DNA from 4 places in the Aeromonas encheleia genome. Region 2 is predicted to be linked to each of the others. Evidence: predicted binding sites of a transcription regulator. Region 2 holds the regulator's gene; each other region holds the start of a gene.
The links. The regulator sigma-54, encoded in region 2, starts transcription at its own class of promoters, with help from an activator protein. The targets are predictions, from matches to a motif close to TGGCACNGTTTTNGCTT.
Positions count from the first base shown of each region.

Region 1 (5,298 bases), 1.7 Mb from region 2:
CCTGTTCGGCCAGGGTTCTGGGGGCCGTATTGGCCGACACCAGACCGGCGGACTGATTGCCACTCGCCGCCGGATTGGCGGGGTTGAGTTTCTGCTGGCGTGCCAGCAGGGCCGCCAGGGTGTCGGCATAGTATTCGTTCTGCTCCTTGGGCGGCGCAGGGCGTGTCATCTGCTTGCCCGCAGACGAGATATTGACGCTCTCATCGTTCAACTGACGGCGAACCGGCGCATCTTTGGGTCCGGGCACCTGGGACTGATAATCGACAGCGGCGACTATCTCCACCCCACCGGTGACCTTCTTGTTGGACATGATGACAGCATCCGGCCCGAGTGTCTCCTTGACCTCGGCCAGGGCCGTGCGCATGTCTTTGGCAAAAAACCGCTTAATCTTCACCCGTCATCTCCGCTAACTAGCCCTGTCCTACCGCACTGACGATGCGGATTTGCTTGTCATCAGGCACTTCCTGATAAGACAGAACGCGTAATCCAGGAATGGCATTCTTGACAAATTTCGCCAGGGTATTGCGCAATATCCCCGATGTCAGAAGCACGGCCGGCTGGCCTTCCAGTTCTTGTCGTTGAGTGGCTTCCACCAGCGAGCGCTGCATCCGCTCCGCCAGTCCCGGTTCGATACCGGCGCCATCTCCCCCACCTGCTTGCAAGGATTGATGCAATATACGTTCCAATTCTGGCGCCAGGGTGATCACCGGCAGCTCGGGATCGGGACCCGCGATCTCCTGCACTATCAAGCGGCGCAGGGCGATGCGGCAGGCGGCCGTCAGCACTTCCGGATCCGGACTGCGCGGCGCATATTCCACGAGGGTCTGCAGAATAGTGCGCATATCGCGAATTGGCACGCCCTCATTGAGCAGATTTTGCAATACCTTGACCAGGTTGCCCATGCTGATCACCTCGGGTACCAGCCCCTCCACCAGCTTGCTCTGATGCTTCCCTATCATGTCCAGCAGCTGCTGCACCTCGTCGTGACCGAGCAGCAGGGCGGCATGGTTGGAGAGGATCTGGCTCAGGTGGGTGGCCACCACGGTGGCGGCATCCACCACGGTGTAACCCAGGGTCTGGGCGTGGGAGACCTGATCCTTGGCGACCCACACCGCCTCCAGCCCGAATGCGGGATCCTGGGTCGCGATGCCCTGGACCTGGCCGAACACCTGGCCCGGATTGATGGCCATCTCCTTGTCGTGGTAGACGGTGGCCTCGCCGGTGCTGACCCCCATGAGAGTGATGCGGTACTGGTTAGGCGCGAGATCCAGGTTGTCGCGAATGTGCACGGCCGGCACCAGGAAGCCGAGCTCCTGGGAGAGCTTCTTGCGCACCCCCTTGATCCGATTGAGCAGCTCGCCGCCCTGGCTCTTGTCCACCAGCGGGATGAGCTGATAACCCACCTCCAGCCCTATGATGTCCACCGGCATCACATCGTCCCAGCTGAGATCTTTCTGTTCGTGAGGCTGATCCGAGCTCTGGGGCATCAGCTCGCCCTTGGCCACCTTGGCGGCGCGCTGTTTCTCACGGCGCAGCAGCCACCAGGCTCCGACCGCCGCGATGGCCCCCAGGCTCAGGAACGCCAGGTGCGGCATGCCGGGCACGCTGCCCATCATCAGCAGGATGCCGGCGGAGATCACCAGCGCCTTGGGATTCTCGAACAGCTGGCCGAGCACCGCCGTGCCCATGTCCTGATCGGTATTCTGGCGGGTCACTATGATGGCGGCGGCGATGGAGAGCAGCAGGGAGGGGATCTGGGCCACCAGGCCATCACCGATGGCGAGCAGGGTGTAGATCTGGGCCGCCTCACCGAAGCTGAGCTGGTGCTGCATCATGCCGATGATGAAGCCACCAATGATGTTGATGAAGAGGATCATGATGCCGGCGATGGCATCCCCCTTGACGAATTTGGAGGCACCGTCCATGGAGCCGTAGAAGTCGGCTTCCTGGGTCACGTCCTGGCGCCGCTTCTTGGCCTCTTCCTGATTGATGAGACCGGCGTTCAGGTCCGCATCGATGGCCATCTGCTTGCCGGGCATGGCGTCCAGGGTGAAGCGGGCGCTCACCTCGGAGATCCGGCCCGCCCCCTTGGTGACCACCACGAAGTTGATGATCACCAGGATCATGAAGACGATGATACCGACCGCATAGTTGCCACCGATCACCACGTTGCCGAAGGCCTCGATCACATGGCCGGCCGCCGCGCTGCCGTTATGGCCTTCCAGCAGCACGACCCGGGTCGAGGCGACGTTCAGCGCGAGGCGCAGCAGGGTGGCGATCAGCAGCACGGTCGGGAAGGCCGCAAACTCCAGCGGCCGGCGGGTATAGACGGCCACCAGCAGCACTACGATGGAGAGGGCGATGTTGAAGGAGAACAGGATATCCAGCATCAGCGGCGGGATGGGCAGCACCACCATGCCGAGGGAGGCGAGCACCAGCAGCGGGGTCCCGACCCCCTTGCTGAGCAACCACCTGTACTCTGTTAAACGGCCCAATGCTGCCTTGAATTCCATCGTTATGCTCAACTATCAACTGCCAGTGCCTAGCTAAAGCAAACATCAAGCCAACAATTCAATGCATTGATACATAAGGTTTTTATTTTTAAGCTGTCAGAAGTCCGGCGGAGGGTATTCAGACAACCCTGGTCGGGATTGAAGAGAACGGGGTCAACCACGGCAACAGGTTCCGGGTCGATCGAGATGGACCCGCGCTTGAACCAGGCAGGCAAAGCCAGCTTGAGACAGGTTCAGCCGCTATCGACAAGCCGATGCGCCCGAGGGAGCCGGGGCGTTATTTGCGGTACTCAGGCGGAATGGGCAGATCCTTGGCGACCGGGGTTGGACGCCGACCACGGCCACGGCGGAACTTCTTGAGCCGATAGACATAGGCCAGTGTTTGAACCAGGGCGGCAAAGCCAGCTTGAGACAGATTCAGCCGCTATCGACAAGCCGATGCGCCCGAGGAGCCGGGGCGTTATTTGCGGTACTCAGGCGGAATGGGCAGATCCTTGGCGACCGGGGTTGGAATCCGACCACGGCCACGGCGGAACTTCTTGAGCCGATAGACATAGGCCAGTGTTTGAACCAGGGCGGCAAAGCCAGTTTGAAACAGGGTCAATCAATATCGACAAGCCGATGCGCCCAAGGTGCCGGGGGCGTTATTTGCGGTACTCAGGCGGGATGGGCAGATCCTTGGCGACCGGGGTCGGACGCCGGCCACGGCCACGGCGGAACTTCTTGAGTTGATAGACATAGGCCAGCACCTGGGCCACGGCGGCGAACAGCCCCTCCGGGATCTCGTGACCGATCTCGGTGGAGTGATAGATGGCACGGGTGAGCGCCGGGGACGGCATGATGGGGATCTCGTATTCCCGCGCTATCTCCCGGATCTTCATCGCCACCTCGTCGACCCCCTTGGCCAGCACCTTGGGGGCGGCCCCGGGTTTGCCCGTGTCGTATTTCAGCGCCACCGAGTAGTGGCTCGGGTTGGTGATGATCACGTCCGCCTTGGGCACATCCCCCATCATGCGACGCATCGCCATCTCCATCTGCAGGCGGCGGATCCGCCCCTTGACCTCGGGCTTGCCCTCGCTGTCCTTGAACTCGTCCTTGATCTCCTGCTTGGTCATCTTGAGCTGACGATTGTGGTTCCAGGTCTGGAAGGGCACATCGATGGCGACGATGGGAATGAGGGAGCAGCAGAGGATGATCAGCATCCACAGCAGCAGGTCCAGCGCGTCTATGATGCCACCGGGAAAGCCCTCGAGGGAGAGGTTGAGCAGGTGGTTGAACTGACTCGACAGCATCCACCAGGCGAACAGGCTGATGAACACCACCTTGGCGATGGACTTGATGAGCTCCACCAGCGACTGCACCCCGAACATCCTCTTCAAACCACTCAAGGGGCTCAGCTTGCTCCATTTGGGCAGCATGGCCTCGGAGGAAAAATTCATTCCTCCCAGCAGGGTGTTGCCGACGAAGGCGGCGATGGTCACCAGCAGGAACAGCAGGCCGAGGGGCTGGATAAGCTCGGCCAGCAGGGTGGGCACCATGGCCCCCATGGCGTTGGGATCGAAGGCCTGATCCCGCTCCAGGGTAAAGCCCATGGTGAGCACCTTGACCATGGCACCGGCCAGGCTCTCCTTGAGCATCAGCAAGCCAAACACGGTCGCCAGCAGCACGCTGGCGGTTCCCAGCTCCTTGGAACGTGCAATCTGCCCTTTTTCCCGGGCCTGTTGCAGTCGTTTGCCCGTGGGTTGTTCGGTACGTTCCTGATCGGTATCAGCCATTCTGGCCACCGAAACACTGGGTGTTGATCAGTTCGCAGCTGGTCTCCTGCACCCGCTCCCAGATGGCGTCGAAGTGGCCCATGAAGCCGCCAATGGTGAGCCAGAGGATGAACAGACCCGACATCATGCTGACCGCGAAGCCGATGCTGAAGATGTTGAGCTGGGGCGCGGCCCGGGTCATGACCCCGAACGCGAAGTTGATGAGCAGCAGGGCGATGATGGCCGACAACGCCATCACCAGCGAGGCCTGATACATGACGCCGAGGAAGCTGACCAGGCTGCGGATGGCGGGCAGGGTCAGGCCGCTGTCCGAGACCGGCAGGGTCTCGAAGCTCAGCACCACCATCCGCAGCATCAGCAGATGGCCATCCACCGCCAGAAACACCAGGGTCGCCAGCATCAGGTAGAACTGCCCCACCACGGGGGCAGACTGGCCATTCATGGGATCCACCAGGGTGGCAAAGCCCAGGCTGGTCTGCATGGCGATGATCTGGCCCGCCATCACGAAGCTCTCCAGCAGGAACTGGGTCATGAGACCCAGTGCGATGCCGATGAGCATCTGCTGCCCCAGCACCAGAAAGCTGCCGACGGAGAACAGCTCTATCTTGGGCATGGGTGGCAACAGGGGGGCGATGATGAGGGTGATGGCCAGCGCCAGGCCGATGCGGATGTGCGCCGGCGCCAGCCGGCTGCCAAACACCGCCATCACCATCAGCAGGCTGCTCACCCGTGCCAGCGGCCAGAGGATGGACGCCAGCCACTCCATGATGAGCGCGGTGGTATAGGTCATGCCGCCACCCGAATGATCAATCCATCACCTCGGGGGAGCCCTGATATACCGCCATCAGCAGGACGTCAGACGATGATGCTTGCGCCAACATGGTATGGATCATCCCACCACCTCGGGTATCTGGCTCACCATCAGCATGAAGAAGTCCATCAGGCTCTGCAGGCCCCAGTGGGCCCCGGCGCCCAGGGCGAACAGGGTCACGATGAGACGGGGCAGGAAG
Region 1 is NZ_LR134376.1:1,292,423-1,297,720, reverse strand. It holds gene flhF (flagellar biosynthesis GTPase FlhF) at 1-394, opposite strand, end outside; gene flhA (flagellar biosynthesis protein FlhA) at 411-2,513, opposite strand; partial or broken gene EL255_RS21510 (flagellar biosynthesis protein FlhB) at 2,791-2,913, opposite strand; gene EL255_RS06185 (hypothetical protein) at 2,974-3,117, opposite strand; gene flhB (flagellar biosynthesis protein FlhB) at 3,158-4,288, opposite strand; gene fliR (flagellar biosynthetic protein FliR) at 4,281-5,078, opposite strand; gene fliQ (flagellar biosynthesis protein FliQ) at 5,178-5,298, opposite strand, start outside.
Region 1: the regulator sigma-54 is predicted to act here: its motif matches at 2,550-2,566, upstream of flhA (flagellar biosynthesis protein FlhA).

Region 2 (5,298 bases):
GATTTCGCCAGCTTCAAGGCGCTGGCACGCACCGGATCATGACGGGAGAGGAGGCGAGCCTCACTCCTCGTTGAAGCCCGAGGTGAACAGCGCCACCACGGCGGCCAGGGCCTCTTCTTCTTCCGGCCCCTCCACCTGCACCTCAACCTGCTTGCCTTGGGCGGAGTCCAGCATCAGCAGGCCGATCACGCTGTCCGCATCGGCCTCGACGCCGTCCTCGTTGCGCAGCAGCACATGGGCATCGAAACCCTGCACCAGCTCGAACAGCATCATGGCAGGTCTGGCGTGCATTCCCAGCTTGTTTTTGACTTCTACCGAGGCGGAAACAGTCATCTGAGCGTCCTATTGATCTGTCAGGCTTGGGTTGAGCGCTTGTCGAGGGTGCGGTGGCGGATCTGCACGTTCTTGCCGAGCAGGCGGAACGCGCTGGCCAGCCGCTCGGCGATGAACACGGATCTGTGCTGACCGCCGGTACAGCCGATGCCGACCGTCACATAGCTGCGATTGTTGCGCTCAAGGTGCGGCAACCAGGTCCCCAGCATGTTCTCGATCTGCTGGATGAACAGCATCACGTCCGGCTGGCCGGACAGGTAGTTGGCCACGGGCTCATCCTGACCGGTGAAGGGCTTGAGCTCGGGGATCCAGTGCGGATTGGGCAGGAAGCGGGCATCAAACACGAAGTCGGCATCCTTGGGGATACCGTACTTGAAGCCGAACGACTCGAACACCAGCACCAGCTCGTTCTCTTTCTTGCCGAGCACCCGGGTCTTGATGAGCTCGCTGAGGTCATGGATGCTGAGACTTGTGGTGTCGATGCGCAGATCGGCGGTGGAGGAGAGCGGCGCCAGCAGGTGGGTCTCCTCACGGATCGCCTCATCCAGCGACAGCTTGTTGCGAGACAGGGGGTGCAGCCGGCGGCTCTCGCCGTAGCGCTTGAGCAGGGTATTGTTGTCGGCATCGAAGAAGAAGCTGGAAAACTCCACCCGCCCCTCGTTGCGCACCTGGGCCAGCAAGTTTTCCAGCCGGTCGGGCTGAGTGGGCAGGTTGCGCACGTCTATGCTGACCGCCAGCTTGTCATACTGGCTCTCGACCGAGACGATCAGCTGGGGCAGCAGATTGACCGGCAGGTTATCCACACAGTAATACCCCAGATCCTCCAGTACCCTCAGGGCCACCGTCTTACCGGAGCCCGAGCGACCGCTTACCACTATTAACTGCATCTTGTCCCCTCACGCCAACATGGCTGTATCATGCCCGGCATCAGGCCGAGGTCATGATCTGGTAGAGTTCTTCGTCGCTGGTCGCCTGGCGCAACTGGCGGCAGACGGCCTTGTCACCCAGCTTGGATGCCATCAGGGAAAGGGTCTTGAGGTGCTGCTTGCACTCGCTTTCCGGCACCAGCAAGGCAAAGAGCAGGTCAACCGGTTGGTTGTCGATAGAATCGAATGGGATGGGTTCGGAGAAGGTCATCAGCACGGCGGTCGGGACGAACGCATCGTCGATCCGGCCGTGAGGAATGGCAATACCGGCACCGATCCCGGTACTGCCCATTTTTTCCCGCGCCAGCAGACTCTCAAACAGCACCTGACGGGAGGCGCCCAGGCGCTCTGCGGCCAGTTCACTGATGATCTCGAGGGCGCGTTTCTTGCTGGTACAAGGGACCGCACTCTTGGTGCAGTCCCGACTCAGTATGTGTTCAAGTTGCATAGTTATTTTTGATTTAACTTATCTTTGTGCTTGATGATCTGCCGATCCAGTTTATCCAGCAGGGTATCAATCGCAGCATACATGTCGGCATGCTCCGAATTGGCGAACACCTCTCCCCCGCTGACGTGCAGCTTGGCTTCGGCAATCTGGTTCAGTTTTTCGACGCTCAACACCACATGCACGTTGTTGATATGTTCAAAGTGACGCTCGAGTTTGGCAAATTTGCTATTCACATAATCACGCAGAGCTTCGGTAATCTCGACATGGTGTCCGGTCAGGTTAATTTGCATAACGTCTTCCTTTTGTTTGCCTAAACCAGGCGCTTACGCTGATTGGATGGCGGGATCAACAAGGATTCACGGTACTTTGCGATCGTGCGTCTCGCCACCATAATACCCTGTTCGGCCAGCAAATCCGCGATCTTGCTATCACTAAGCGGTTTGGCAGGGTTCTCTGCCGTCACCAACTTTTTGATCAGGGCGCGAATTGCGGTCGATGAGCACTCTCCTCCTCCCTCCGTATTGACGTGACTGGAGAAAAAAAACTTCAGTTCAAAGATGCCACGGGGCGTGTGCATGTACTTCTGGGTCGTCACCCGTGAGATCGTCGACTCGTGCATCTCCACCGCCTCGGCGATGTCGTTGAGCACCATGGGCTTCATGGCCTCTTCACCGTACTCGAAGAAGCCCTGCTGCTGTTCGACGATGCAGCTGGCGACCTTGAGCAGGGTGTCGTTACGACTCTCCAGACTCTTGATGAACCACTTGGCTTCCTGCAGGTGAGAGCGGATGAACTGGGAGTCCTGACTGGTCTTGGCCTGTCTGGCCATGGCCGCGTAGGTCTCATTGACCCTAATGCGCGGCGCCGAATCCGGATTCAGTTCCACCACCCACTTGTAGCCCTTCTTGACCACGGACACATCCGGGATCACATATTGAGACTCGTTCTGGATGATGCCATTGCCTGGCCTTGGCTCCAGCTGCTGGATGAGATCCAGCACCTCCTTGAGGTCGCTCTCCTTGAGTTTGGTCTTGCGCGCCAGGGTCCGGTAATCGCGGTTGCCGAGCAAGTCCATGTGCTCATTGATCACCTCCCTCGCCTCATTGAGCCAGGGCAGATCGGGCGCATACTGGCCGAGCTGGATCAGCAGACACTCCTGTACCGAACGGGCGGCAATGCCGATCGGATCGAAATGCTGCACCCGCTTGAGCACGGCTTCGACTTCATCCAGTTCGACTTCTACCTCATCGCTGCTGACTGCAGCCTGAATATCCTCGAGAGAAACGGTCAAATAGCCGGATTCGTCGATGGCGTCGATGATGGCGAGGGCAATGGCGGCATCCAGATCGCTGAAGGGGGTCAGTCGCATCTGCCACAGCAGATAGTCCTGCAGGCTCTCGGTGGTTTCCCCCTGGTAGACGCTGTCCTCCCCATCGTGGATAGGGCCGGCGCTCTGGGCCGTTCCGGCCGAATAGACATCGTCCCAGGTGGTATCCACCGGCAGCTCATCTGGCATCTTGTCCTGAGCCATGGCATCGCTGGAATCGAGTTGACTGGCGTCGACCGCCTCTTCCGGGTTGGTCTCCTGCGTCTCGCTCTCCTCTTGCTCCAGCAAGGGGTTGTTGTCGAGCGCTTGCTGAATTTCCTGCTGGAGTTCCAGCGTGGAGAGCTGGAGCAGACGAATCGCTTGTTGTAATTGTGGCGTCATGGTCAGGGACTGACCGAGACGCAACTGTAATGTCGGCTTCATCTACGTCGGGATATCCTTATGTTCAGCGAGGCAGCCACCTAACAAAAATGAGGGATGCCCCCTTACTATAGACTGAATTGATCGCCCAAATAGACGCGCTTGACCTGCTCATCGGCGAGGATATCGGCCGGAGCGCCCTCGGCAATCATCTTGCCATGGCTGACGATATAGGCTTTTTCACACACATCCAGCGTCTCTCGGACGTTGTGATCGGTGATCAGCACACCGAGGCCCCGCTCTTTCAGGTGCTGGATGATCTTCTTGATGTCTATGACGGAAATAGGATCAACACCTGCAAAGGGTTCATCCAGCAGGATGAATCTCGGCTCTGCCGCCAGGGCGCGGGCGATCTCGACCCGGCGCCGCTCCCCCCCCGACAGGCTCTGCCCCAGGCTGTCGCGGATGTGGGTGATGTTGAACTCTTCCAGCAGCTGCTCGACCTTGTCTTCCCGCTCTTCGCGGCTCAAGCCCTTGCGAGTCTGCATGACCCCCATCAGGTTGTCGAACACCGACAGACGGCGGAAGATCGAGGCCTCCTGCGGCAGATAGCCGATGCCGTTACGGGCTCGGATATGCATGGGCTGCAGGCTGATGTCCTGATCGTCGATGGTGATGAGGCCGGCGTCCCGCTGCACCAGACCCACGATCATGTAGAAGGAGGTGGTCTTGCCGGCACCATTGGGGCCGAGCAGCCCCACGATCTGGCCGGTGCCCACTTCCAGACTCACGTCGCTGACCACCATGCGGCGCTTGTAGCTCTTCTGCAGGCCGACTGCTTTTAACACTGCCATGGCTCGTTTCCTACTTCTTCTGATCGGCGGGCTTGTCGAAGTTTTCTACCTGCTCTGGCAGGAACACCGTCTTGACGCGCTGAGTGGGGCCCTTGCTCTCGGCGATCATCTTCTGCTTGACGATGTCGTAGCGGATGAGGTCGCCGGTGACCTGACTGTCTTCCTGTTTGAGCTGGCCGTTGCCGGTGATGGTGACCAACCGGTTCTTCAGCTCGTAGCGGATGCTGTTGCCGTGGGCATTGACCGGCTTGCCGTTGTCCAGGATCTGGAAGAAGGTGGCCGGGTTGCCATAGGCGGTCATCACCTCGGCGCCTTTATCGCCGGAGCGGATCACCACCACCTTGTCGGCCTTAATCTTGATGGTGCCCTGAGTGATGATCACATCATCGCTGAAGGTGATGCGATTGTCCTGCATCTCGGCCACTTGCTTGACCGCGTCCACATAGACCTTCTCGGCAAAGTCAGACTCTTTGGCATTCGCCGCACCGCACAACAGCAGGGCGGCGAGGGCCAGATTAACGTTTTTCATTGAAATAAGTGGCATGGCCTTTATCCAGTAATTCGAAATATTTACGATCCAGGTGACCCCTCAGGCCAACCCCCTCGGTCTGGAATTCCTGACCCACTATGCGGATGTGCTGATTGCTTCTCACGTCCTGAGTCACCAGGTCCAGCTCCAGATAGGGGGTATCCAGGGTGGAGATGAAGGACGCAGGCAGCAGGCCGTCCAGATGCACCTTGTCGCGCAGGATCACGTTGTCGTCGGTGTTGAGCACCCCGGTCTCGGCCGTGACCTTCCACTCGGCCTCGCCCTGCTCATCGAACATGTAGACCACCGGCTTCTCGAAGGTCGCCTGCTCGAGGATCTGGAAATACTCGGCAAACTCCGACTCCAGCCGCTCGGTCCGCTTGCCCTGTTCGTTGAAGCGGGTCGTGATCAGATTCTTGGCGGTGAAGTCAGGTTGATAATTCTCCACCTTGGTGACCGGCTCGGGGGCCAGCTCGATCTCGCCAAACTGCCAGGCCCCCAGCGCCACCAGAAACAGCAGG
Region 2 is NZ_LR134376.1:4,141,101-4,146,398, forward strand. It holds gene EL255_RS19250 (BglG family transcription antiterminator) at 1-42, shown strand, start outside; gene npr (PTS phosphocarrier protein NPr) at 61-333, opposite strand; gene rapZ (RNase adapter RapZ) at 354-1,220, opposite strand; gene ptsN (PTS IIA-like nitrogen regulatory protein PtsN) at 1,261-1,707, opposite strand; gene hpf (ribosome hibernation promoting factor) at 1,710-1,997, opposite strand; gene EL255_RS19275 (RNA polymerase factor sigma-54) at 2,018-3,457, opposite strand; gene lptB (LPS export ABC transporter ATP-binding protein) at 3,523-4,248, opposite strand; gene lptA (lipopolysaccharide transport periplasmic protein LptA) at 4,259-4,777, opposite strand; gene lptC (LPS export ABC transporter periplasmic protein LptC) at 4,764-5,298, opposite strand, start outside.

Region 3 (5,298 bases), 190 kb from region 2:
GGCAAAGCTCTCGCATTCGAAGCCTTCGCTGCCAAGGGTGCGCTCCAGGACCCACCGGATGGAGCTGTCGTCATCGACGATCCACACTTTTGCTGTCATGAGGTTCCCTTATTTGCGAAGCGGTAGATAGATGGTGAATTCGGTGTGACCTGGCCAACTGATGCAGTCGATGCGCCCCTTGTGTTGATCGATCAGGTTCTGGGCGATGGAGAGACCGAGGCCGGTGCCACCATCCTTGCCGGTGATCATGGGGTAGAACAGGGTGTCGCGGATGGCATCCGGGATGCCGGGGCCGTTGTCGATGATCTTGATCTCGGCCGCCAGCCGGTAGCGCTGGCCGTGGATGGTGACCTGAAAGGCGGTACGGGTCTTGATGCGGATGAAGCCGGCCTGCTCCCCCAGCGCCTCGGCGGCATTGCGCACCATGTTGAGGAAGGCCTGCTGCATCTGATCCGGCTCCATCTCGAACTCCGGAATGCTGGGGTCGTAGTCCCGCTCGATGCGGATCTGGGGCGGCAGTTCCAGATCCACCAGGCGGCGCACCTGCTCCAGCACAGAGTGCACATTGTGCATCTGGTGCCGGCCGGGGCGCTGGGGGCCGAGCAGGCGATCGACCAGCACCCGCAGCCGATCGGCCTGCTCTATGATGATGCCGGTGTATTCGCGCAGGGCCGGATCCGGTAGCTCCTTTTGCAGCAGCTGGGCCGCGCCGCGCAGGCCACCCAGCGGGTTCTTGATCTCGTGGGCCAGGCCGCGCACCAACTCCTTGGCCGCTTGTTGCTGGGCATGTTGCTGCAGCTCCTGGCTGATCTTCTTCTGCTGATCGATCTTGCGCAGTTCCACCACCATCAGCCGCTGCTCGTGGTCGGCCATGGGGCTCACGCTGATCTCGACCAGCCTGGGTTCCCCTTCCACCACCAGGGTGACTTCGCTGTCGGTGAAGCCCTGCCCCGAAATGAGGCACTGCTTGAACCGTTGCAGATCGAGGGAGATGTGCTCCAGCAGGTGGGGCAGTTCGATCCCGATCAGTCGCCGCTCGCTGAGGGAGAGCAGTTGTTCGGCCGCCGGGTTGACGAATTGAATGCAGAGCCGTTCATCCATCAGGATGACGGCGGTCAACAGGTTGTCCAAGAGGGTCTTGGCATGATCCGAGCGGGTTGGCACAGGTTTCTCCCTAAAACGGTGCTGCACACTAATGATGCACCGATATGGTGCATTGAGTTTACCCGCATCGGTGCATCACATCACCCCTAATCGGCCTTGGGGGTGGGTTTGGGAGCTGGATCTACCGTCGTTCTGTGCAGGTAAAAGGTGGCTGGTTTAGATTTAGCAAGGATCGTACCGTCTTTGGCGAGCAGCTCGAGCCGTGCCTCGTGGGCACCGCGATCGAGGTTTTCGACCCGGATGGCCAGGCTGTTATGAACGAGGGGGGCCGCCTTGCCGTTCAGGGTGAGGCGGACATCGTATTGTACCGGGGCATGGGGGCTGACCTCGGCCTGAAACACCACGTTGCCGGTGTTGTCACGCAGGGTGCTGCCCGGTTCGGGGGAGAGCAGCGTGATCGCCAGTGGGCTGGCTTCCTGCGCCTTCTTGGCATCGACACCGGTCAGGCTATTGAAGTTGTCGACCTGAACCGAGTGGGGGGCCGTGCCGATGAGGGGGGAGACCCGCAGATCCAGCTCCTTGGCCCGTTTGCCGGGGGGAGGGGCATCGGTGTAGTGGGTCACGCCATTGGCATCGACCCAGGAATAGACTGTGGCGGCCTGCGCGGCGCAGGGCATCAGCAGCAACAGGCCCAGCATCCATATCGGGTGTAAATTTTTCATCCATCTCTCCTTGACGGTGTCCTGTTTAATCCTATCAGAGAAAAAACGCTCAGACCGATTGTCGGACCCATGGGGATAAGATAAGCCGATGGGATGACATGGGTGCCGGGCTGATGGCCGGATCCATGGCGCTGTGACTCGACCGATCAGACAAAAAACCCGCCATCTGGCGGGTTTTTTTCACGATAAAACAAGCACGTCGGCTTAGACGGAGTAGTACAGCTCGAACTCCAGCGGGTGCGGAGTCATGCGTACGCGATCCACATCGTGCTGCTTCAGCTCCAGGTAGGAGTTGATGAAGTCATCGCTGAACACGCCACCACGGGTCAGGAACTCGCGGTCGGTGTCCAGTGCGGCCAGGGCTTCGTCCAGGGAGCCGGCAACGGTCGGCACTTCTGCGGCTTCTTCCGGCGGCAGGTCATACAAGTTCTTGTCCATGGCATCGCCCGGATGGATCTTGTTGATGATACCGTCCAGACCGGCCATCAGCTGGGCTGCGAAGGCCAGGTACGGGTTGGCAGCCGGATCCGGGAAGCGCACCTCGATGCGGCGGGCTTTCGGGCTCGGCACCACAGGGATACGGATGGAGGCGGAACGGTTACGGGCAGAGTAAGCCAGCATGACCGGCGCTTCGTAACCCGGAACCAGACGCTTGTAGGAGTTGGTGGTCGGGTTGGCGAAGGCGTTGATGGCCTTGGCGTGCTTGATGATGCCGCCGATGTAGTGCAGCGCCATCTCGGACAGACCGCCGTACAGGTCGCCGGCGAACAGGTTGACGCCGTTCTTGGCCAGGGACTGGTGGCAGTGCATGCCGGAGCCGTTGTCACCGAACATGGGTTTCGGCATGAAGGTGACGGTCTTGTTGTAGGCGTGGGCCACGTTGTGGATCACGTACTTCAGAACCTGTACTTCATCGGCCTTCAGGGTGAGGGTGTTGAAGCGAGTGGCGATCTCGTTCTGACCGGCGGTAGCCACCTCGTGGTGGTGCGCCTCGACAACCTGACCCATCTCTTCCAGCACCAGACACATGGCGGCGCGGATGTCCTGGGAGGAGTCAACCGGTGCAACCGGGAAGTAACCACCCTTGACGAAGGGACGGTGACCCTTGTTGCCGTGCTCGTACTCGGTACCCGAGTTCCAGGCAGCTTCTTCGGATTCGATCTTCACGAAGCTGTGGCCCATGGTGTTGGAGAAGGTGATGTTGTCGAACATGAAGAATTCCGGCTCCGGCCCGAACAGCACGGTGTCAGCGATGCCGCTGGCTTTCAGGAAGTCTTCAGCACGCTTGGAGATGGAGCGCGGGTCGCGGTCATAACCTTGCATGGTGGCCGGTTCCAGCACGTCACAGACGATGTTCAGCGTGGTCTCTTCGGTGAACGGATCCAGCTTGGCGGAGGCCGCATCCGGCATCAGCACCATGTCAGACTCGTTGATGCCCTTCCAGCCGCCGATGGAGGAGCCATCGAACATCTTGCCGTCTTCGAAGAACTCTTCGTTGACCTGGTGGGAAGGGATGGATACGTGCTGCTCTTTACCCTTGGTGTCGGTAAAGCGCAGGTCAACAAACTTGACTTCGTGTTCCTGGATCAGGGCCAAAACGTTCTGGGCTGACATGCTAAGTAACCTCCGGTGTTAAAACTCTTTGGGTGAATGCGTCGTCACATTCACATAAGCCAGTATCGTGCCAAGTTTGTGACAGCTTGATTTCAGGGCATTTGCACCGTTTCAGGCTGTCGGGATACCCGCTCTCGTGCAGGGTCGCGCTTCAAAGTGGTGCAACCTTGGATCGTTTTGGTGCACCATCGTGGTGCGCCAGCACGATCAGCCCCCATCTAAGCAGGCTTTCAGCATGGGGTCTATGATCCTGATCCCCTGTTGTGCGTGAATGCACTGCAATTCTGCTAGGCAGATCACAAAGGCGAGAGTACAATTAGCGCCCAATTTTACCCGGTGATTGAGGCGAGAATGTTAGAGAATTTACGCAATATTGCGATTATTGCGCACGTAGACCACGGCAAAACTACCCTGGTTGATAAGCTGCTGCAGCAGTCTGGAACCCTGGACCGTACCACTGATGGTCAAGAGCGTCTGATGGATTCCAACGACCTGGAAAAGGAACGTGGTATTACCATTCTCGCCAAGAACACTGCGATCCGCTGGAATGACTACCGTATCAACATCGTCGATACCCCGGGTCACGCTGACTTCGGTGGTGAGGTTGAGCGGGTTCTGTCTATGGTTGACTCCGTGCTGCTGCTGGTCGACGCCGTTGACGGCCCGATGCCGCAAACCCGTTTCGTGACCCAGAAAGCCTTCGCTAAGGGTCTGAAGCCGATCGTGGTCATCAACAAGGTTGACCGTCCGGGCGCCCGTCCTGATTGGGTTATGGATCAGGTTTTTGACCTGTTTGACAACCTGGGTGCCACCGATGACCAGCTGGATTTCAAAGTTGTCTACGCCTCTGCTCTGAACGGCTGGGCTTCCATGGATCAGAACGTTGAGTCCGACAGCATGGAGCCGCTGTTCCAGGCCATCGTTGATAACGTGAAAGCACCGAATGCCGATCCTGATGGCGGCTTCCAGATGCAGATCTCCCAGATCGATTACAACTCCTATGTGGGTGTTATCGGTATCGGCCGCATCAGCCGTGGTCGCGTCAAGAGCAACCAGCAGGTCACCGTTGTCGGTGCTGATGGCAAGACTCGCACTGGCAAGGTTGGTCAGGTACTGGGTTACTTGGGCCTGGCTCGTACTGAAGTGGCAAGCGCGCAAGCGGGCGACATCATCGCCATCACCGGTCTGGGCGAGTTGAAAATCTCCGACACCATCTGTGATAACAACGCAGTTGAAGCCTTGCCGGCTCTGTCCGTTGATGAGCCGACCGTGAACATGACCTTCCAGGTCAACACCTCACCGTTTGCCGGTAAAGAAGGCAAGTTCGTTACCTCGCGCAACATCCGTGAGCGTCTGGACCAGGAGCTGGTTCACAACGTGGCCCTGCGTGTGGAAGACACTGATGACCAGGACAAGTTCCGTGTATCCGGTCGTGGTGAACTGCACCTGTCCATCCTGATCGAAAACATGCGTCGCGAAGGCTACGAACTGGCGGTATCCCGTCCAGAAGTTATCCTGCGCACCATCGATGGCGTGCTTCACGAACCGTATGAGACAGTCACTGTCGATGTGGAAGAGGCGAACCAGGGTTCAGTCATGGAGCAACTCGGCCTGCGTAAGGGTGAGATGACCAACATGACTCCGGATGGCAAGGGCCGCGTCCGTCTTGACTTCATGATCCCGAGCCGTGGCTTGATCGGTTTCCAGACCGAGTTCCTGACCATGACTTCCGGTACTGGTCTGCTGTATCACAGCTTCGACCATTACGGTCCGCACAAGGGTGGCAGCATCGGTGAGCGTCAGAACGGCGTGCTGATCTCCAACGCCACCGGTAAGGCCCTGACTTTCGCCCTGTTCG
Region 3 is NZ_LR134376.1:4,331,966-4,337,263, reverse strand. It holds gene glnG (nitrogen regulation protein NR(I)) at 1-99, opposite strand, end outside; gene glnL (nitrogen regulation protein NR(II)) at 109-1,164, opposite strand; gene EL255_RS20255 (DUF4124 domain-containing protein) at 1,251-1,826, opposite strand; gene glnA (glutamate--ammonia ligase) at 2,031-3,440, opposite strand; gene typA (translational GTPase TypA) at 3,792-5,298, shown strand, end outside.
Region 3: the regulator sigma-54 is predicted to act here: its motif matches at 3,497-3,513, upstream of glnA (glutamate--ammonia ligase).

Region 4 (5,298 bases), 1.1 Mb from region 2:
ACGCCTATCAAGTGGCCAAAGACAGCGGCGACTTCATGCTGGCCCGCTCCTTCCTGTTTGGTGACTACGTGGAGCCTTCCTCCATGCTCAACAGCTTCCGCTGCCAGGATCCCCAGAACGAGAGCGGCTACTGCAACCCGGCCTTCGACGGCTTGTTGCAGCAGGCAGCGGACACCCTGGATGGCACAGTCCGGACCGGACTCTACCGCCAGGCCGAGCAGCTGCTGATGGACGAGATGCCCGCCATCCCTGTCTATCACTACAACCAGATGCGGCTGGTGGATCCCAGCCTGCGCGGCCTGCCGAGCCGCAACCTGAAGGGCGCCATCGCCACCAAGGATCTCTATTTCAGCCAGCCATGAGGAACGAGAGATGAAGATAGCCATTATCTCCGACATACACGGCAGCCTCAGCGCCCTGGAGCGGGTGCTGGCGCAGCTTGCCCCCTGGCAGCCGGATCACTACCTGCTGCTCGGGGATCTGCTCAACCACGGCCCGCGTAATCCGGTCCCCGAGGGCTATGATCCCGCCGCCGTGGCCGAGCGGCTCAATCTGTTGGCGCCTCAAATCATGGCGGTGCGGGGCAACTGTGATTCGGAGGTGGATCAGATGCTGTTGCACTTCCCCCTCACCGCGCCTTACAACCAGCTGCTGGTGGATGAGCGGCGCTGGTTCGTCAGCCACGGTCACCTCTACCGCCCCGGCGAGGTGCCCTTGCCGGCGGGCAGCCTGTTCATCAGCGGCCACACCCATGTTCCTGTGCTGCAGCGGGAAGGGGCGCTGGTGCTGATGAATCCGGGATCCATCTGTTTTCCGAGAGGGGCGCTGGCGGCGAGCTACGGCTGCTATGAGCAGGGCGTCATGCGCATTCATGCCTGCGCCGACGGTGCCGAGCTGATGCGACTGGTGCTGTGAAACGCTAAAACGGGTGAGAAGAGGGGGAGGGTATTACGCCTTGATGCCCTGGGAGCGGGTGCCGGAGCGGGTGTTGCCCTTGGCGTCATAGGTCAGGGAGTTTCTGTCCCTCAGCTTGCTGAGGAAGCTGGCCAATCGACGGTTGGAGACGATGCTGAGCTCCAGCAGCCGACCGTTGAGGTCATTCTGCTCCTGGCAGGCGTCCAGCTTGGTCTGCAATGAGTGCAACTGGGCGGGGAAGGCACTGAGCTGTTGCCGCAGATCGGGCAGCTCGGCCAGGCTCTTGTCCAGCGCTTCTATGGTGGCAAGCAGTTGCTGCTTGCGCTCGGCCAGGGCCGGCAAGGCCAGGGCCTGATGTTGTTTGAGCAGGTCAAACTCCTCCGCCAGCAGCGCTTGCATCTGGGAGAGGTACTCGTTTTGGGCGTGCAGCAGTGAAGGCAGGTCCATCATCCCAGACGCTTGTCCAGGTCGGCTTCAAAACTGAACATCTTCTTGGCCACGGCTTCGCTGTCGACCTTGTACTCCCCGCTGGCCACGGCCTTCTTCAGGCTCTCGATGCGGCTTTCGTTGCCGGTCGAGACGGTGTTGAGGGTTTTCTGCATCTGTTGCAATTGCTGCGCCTCGCTGGTCAAGGAGACAGAGTCGGTCTTGACGGTTGCCGCACGGTTGCCTTCGGCCGAAGTCGTGGATTTGGTCGCACCCTGGCTGGTCGCCGTATTCTGCAACCGGTTGTTTGCCAAGTTGTTGATATTGTTGATAGCCATACGGTTTACCTTCGTCTGCTTTGCTGTTCGCTTACCTGTTTATCGGTGACGGCGGTCAGAACTTTAGAAAAAAATTGCTGCATTAATACAACAATCAGAATGGGACCACCACAGTCCCAACGGCCGTGACCTTGCCCTGTACCGGTCTGCCTGAGCGAATGTTAACAAGCCTGATCATGTCTCCGAAGCTGCCATCTTGCAAGGCTCGGGCCATGGTTTTGATCTGCATGCTGCTGTTTTCCGCGCTCAGGGTGACCTGATCCCCCTTGCAGACCACGCAGACCTGGGTGAGCCGAATGGGCTGGCCCGGTTTGAGCTCACGCTTGCTGCGCACCCCGATGAGGGGGGCGGGGTCGCTGAGATAGTCACCGCGGATCAGGGTCTGATCCTGATAGGCCAGGGTCAGCATGGCTTCGCTCAGTATGTCCCCCTTGGCCACTGGGGCTGCGACCGTGACATAGGGTTTCTGGATGCTGACCCGCACCGGCAGGTAGAGATCCCAGGGCGCGGCGCCCTCGCACTTGAGATAGACGGTGGTGTTGCGGCGGATCTCCATCCTGGCGGGGAGGGAGATGGTCAGGCCATCCTCGCAGCGGTTGAGGGGGAGCCGCTCATCGATAGAGGCGGCCTGTACCTCGGCCTGGGCATCGAGGGGGACCTCCAGCTGGTCGAGTACGAACGCCTGTGCCTGCTCTTGCAGATATTGAGTGACCTCGGACGCCATGGCGTGAGAGAGGCTGCAAAACGGCAGTAAGATGAGGAAAAGTCTACTAATCATTTTCGTGTGCCGGCCGATAGGTTGTTCACGTATACCACCGTATTTAACTATGCTTGCTGCGTTTGTCGCAGGATCCGGTTGTCGAGACGGCGATGGTCTGACGCAAGCCAACACGCATGCATGATTAGTGCCAAGCGTTTTTTAGGGAGTGTTTATGGCGAGTATTCTTGACTCGGTCAACCAACGGACCCAGCTGGTGGGACAAAACAGACTGGAGCTGTTGCTGTTTCGTCTCAACGGACGTCAAAGATTTGGCATCAACGTCTTCAAGGTGCGCGAGGTGCTGCAATGCCCGCCCTTGACCATTATGCCCAAGCTGAACTCCAGTGTGCGGGGGGTGGCCCACATCCGTGGCCAGACCATCTCGGTGATCGATCTCAGCATGGCGATGGGCAAGCGCCCGATCCAGGATCTGAGCAAGTGCTTCATCATCATCTCCGAGTACAACCGCTCCATTCAGGGCTTCCTGGTGCACTCGGTCGAACGCATCATCAACATGAACTGGGAGTCCATCCTGCCGCCCCCCAAGGGCGCCGGTCGCATCAACTACATGACCGCGGTCACCGAGGTGGATGGCGAACTGGTGGAGATCCTGGACGTGGAGCGGATCCTCAACGAGATCTCGCCGGTCTCGACCGAGGTGAGTGCCGAGCTGGTGGAAGCCAGCGTGGAGCGCAATCCTCACGGGCGCCCGGTGCTGGTGGCCGATGACTCCTCGGTGGCGCGCAAGCAGGTACAGCGGGCACTCGAGGCGATCGGGGTGCAGTGCGTGCTGGCCAAGGATGGGCGCGAGGCCCTCAACATGCTGCTGGAGATGGTCAAGCTTGGGCCCATCAAGGATCAGATTGCGCTGGTGATCTCCGACATCGAGATGCCCGAGATGGACGGCTATACCTTCACCGCCGAGATCCGTAACAATCCCAATCTCAAGGACTTGCATGTTATCCTGCACACCTCTCTGAGTGGGGTGTTCAATCAGGCCATGGTGCAGAAGGTCGGAGCGAACGATTTCATTGCCAAATTCCAGCCGGATGAATTGGCCAAGGCCGTACAAGGCGCTCTCTAATAAAGAAGAACTAACTGCATGAAGACACTGTCGGACGACTTATACAAACAATTCAGCCATTTTCTGGCGCTGCAGAGCGGCATAGTGCTGGGTGACAACAAACAGTATCTGGTCAAGAGCCGTCTGTCGCCCTTGATGGCTCGGTTTGGTATCGAGAGTCTGTCTGAACTGGTGACGCGGGCGATGAATGTGCGTGAGCGGGACCTGAAGATGGCCGTGGTCGATGCCATGACCACCAATGAAACCCTGTGGTTTCGTGACTCCTATCCGTTCCAGCTGCTGAGTGACAAGATCTTCCCCGAATTGGGCAAGAGCGGCCGCCCGATCAAGATCTGGTCCGCCGCCTCCTCCTCGGGGCAGGAGCCTTACTCCATCGCCATGATAGCGCTGGAGCAGCAAGTCAAACGGCCGGGCACCTTGCCGGGCGGGGTGCAGATAGTGGGGACCGACATCTCCAGCACCATGCTCAACCAGTGCAAGGAGGGGGTCTATGACAGCCTGGCCCTGGCGCGGGGGCTCTCGCCCGAGCGCAAGAAGCTGTTCTTCGAGCCGCACGGCGACAACAAGATGCGGATCTCGGAGCGTGTCAGAAAATTGACCAGTTTCCGGCCGCTGAACCTGCTGGAGAGCTACAGCCTGCTCGGCAAGTTCGACATCATCTTCTGCCGCAACGTGCTCATCTACTTTGCCCCCGAGGTAAAGTCCAAGATCCTCAACCAGTTCGCCGCCAGCCTCAATCCTGGCGGCTACCTGATGCTGGGGGCCTCGGAGTCCCTGGCCGGCCTCACCGACAAGTTCGAGATGGTCCGCTGCAACCCCGGCATCGTCTACAAAGTCAAATAATCCCCCTCTAGTCCCTCTTTGGCACACCTCTTGCTAAACATTCGTCAAGCAGGAGGTGTGCTATGGCAATTTCATTCGACAAGGCATTTGGTGTTCATCAATACACGCTGAGCGTTCGCGCCAAGCGTGCGGAGGTGCTATCCAGCAACATTGCCAACGCGGACACCCCAGGCTTCAAGGCCAGGGACATCAACTTCTCCCAGGCGTTGCAGGATGCCCAGAGCCAGCAAGGGTTCGGGCTGGCCACCACCAGCGAGAAGCATTTCGCCCTGCAGATGGATGCCCCGGGGGCGACCCAGTACCGCAACCCGCTGCAACCCGATACCGGTGACGGCAATACCGTGGACGTGCAGCAGGAGCGCAGCGAATTCCTGCGCAACAGCCTCGAGTACCAGGCCTCCCTCGAATTTATGAACAGCAAGATAAGCGGCCTGCTCAAGGCGTTGAAAGGAGATCAGTGATGAGTTTGTTCAAGGTCTTTGACATTGCAGGCTCAGCCATGAGCGCGCAATCCGTCCGCCTCAACACGGTCGCCAGCAACATGGCCAACGCCGACAGCGTCAGCTCCAGCGTGGAAAAAACTTACCACGCCCGGCGGCCAGTCTTTGCCGCCCAGCTGGATCAGGCCATGTCCGACAAGCAAGCCTCGGTCGGGGTGGATGTGAAAGGCATAGTGGAGAGCGATGCGCCGCTGCTCAAGGAGTACAACCCCAGTCACCCGATGGCGGACAAGGACGGCTTCATCTTCAAGCCCAACGTCAACATGGTGGAGGAGATGGCGGACATGATCGCCGCCTCCCGCAGTTACCAGACCAACGTTCAGGTCGCCGATGCGGCCAAGAAGATGCTGCAGCAGACGCTCGGCCTCGGCAAGTCCTGACACTGAGGGTTGATTATCCATGACAGAGACCTATGACAGCTTGCCGGGCATC
Region 4 is NZ_LR134376.1:2,993,348-2,998,645, reverse strand. It holds gene EL255_RS13885 (peptide ABC transporter substrate-binding protein) at 1-362, shown strand, start outside; gene yfcE (phosphodiesterase) at 373-915, shown strand; gene EL255_RS13875 (flagella synthesis protein FlgN) at 949-1,365, opposite strand; gene flgM (flagellar biosynthesis anti-sigma factor FlgM) at 1,362-1,679, opposite strand; gene flgA (flagellar basal body P-ring formation chaperone FlgA) at 1,774-2,379, opposite strand; gene EL255_RS13860 (chemotaxis protein CheV) at 2,612-3,523, shown strand; gene EL255_RS13855 (CheR family methyltransferase) at 3,542-4,366, shown strand; gene flgB (flagellar basal body rod protein FlgB) at 4,429-4,827, shown strand; gene flgC (flagellar basal body rod protein FlgC) at 4,827-5,246, shown strand.
Region 4: the regulator sigma-54 is predicted to act here: its motif matches at 2,574-2,590, upstream of flgA (flagellar basal body P-ring formation chaperone FlgA).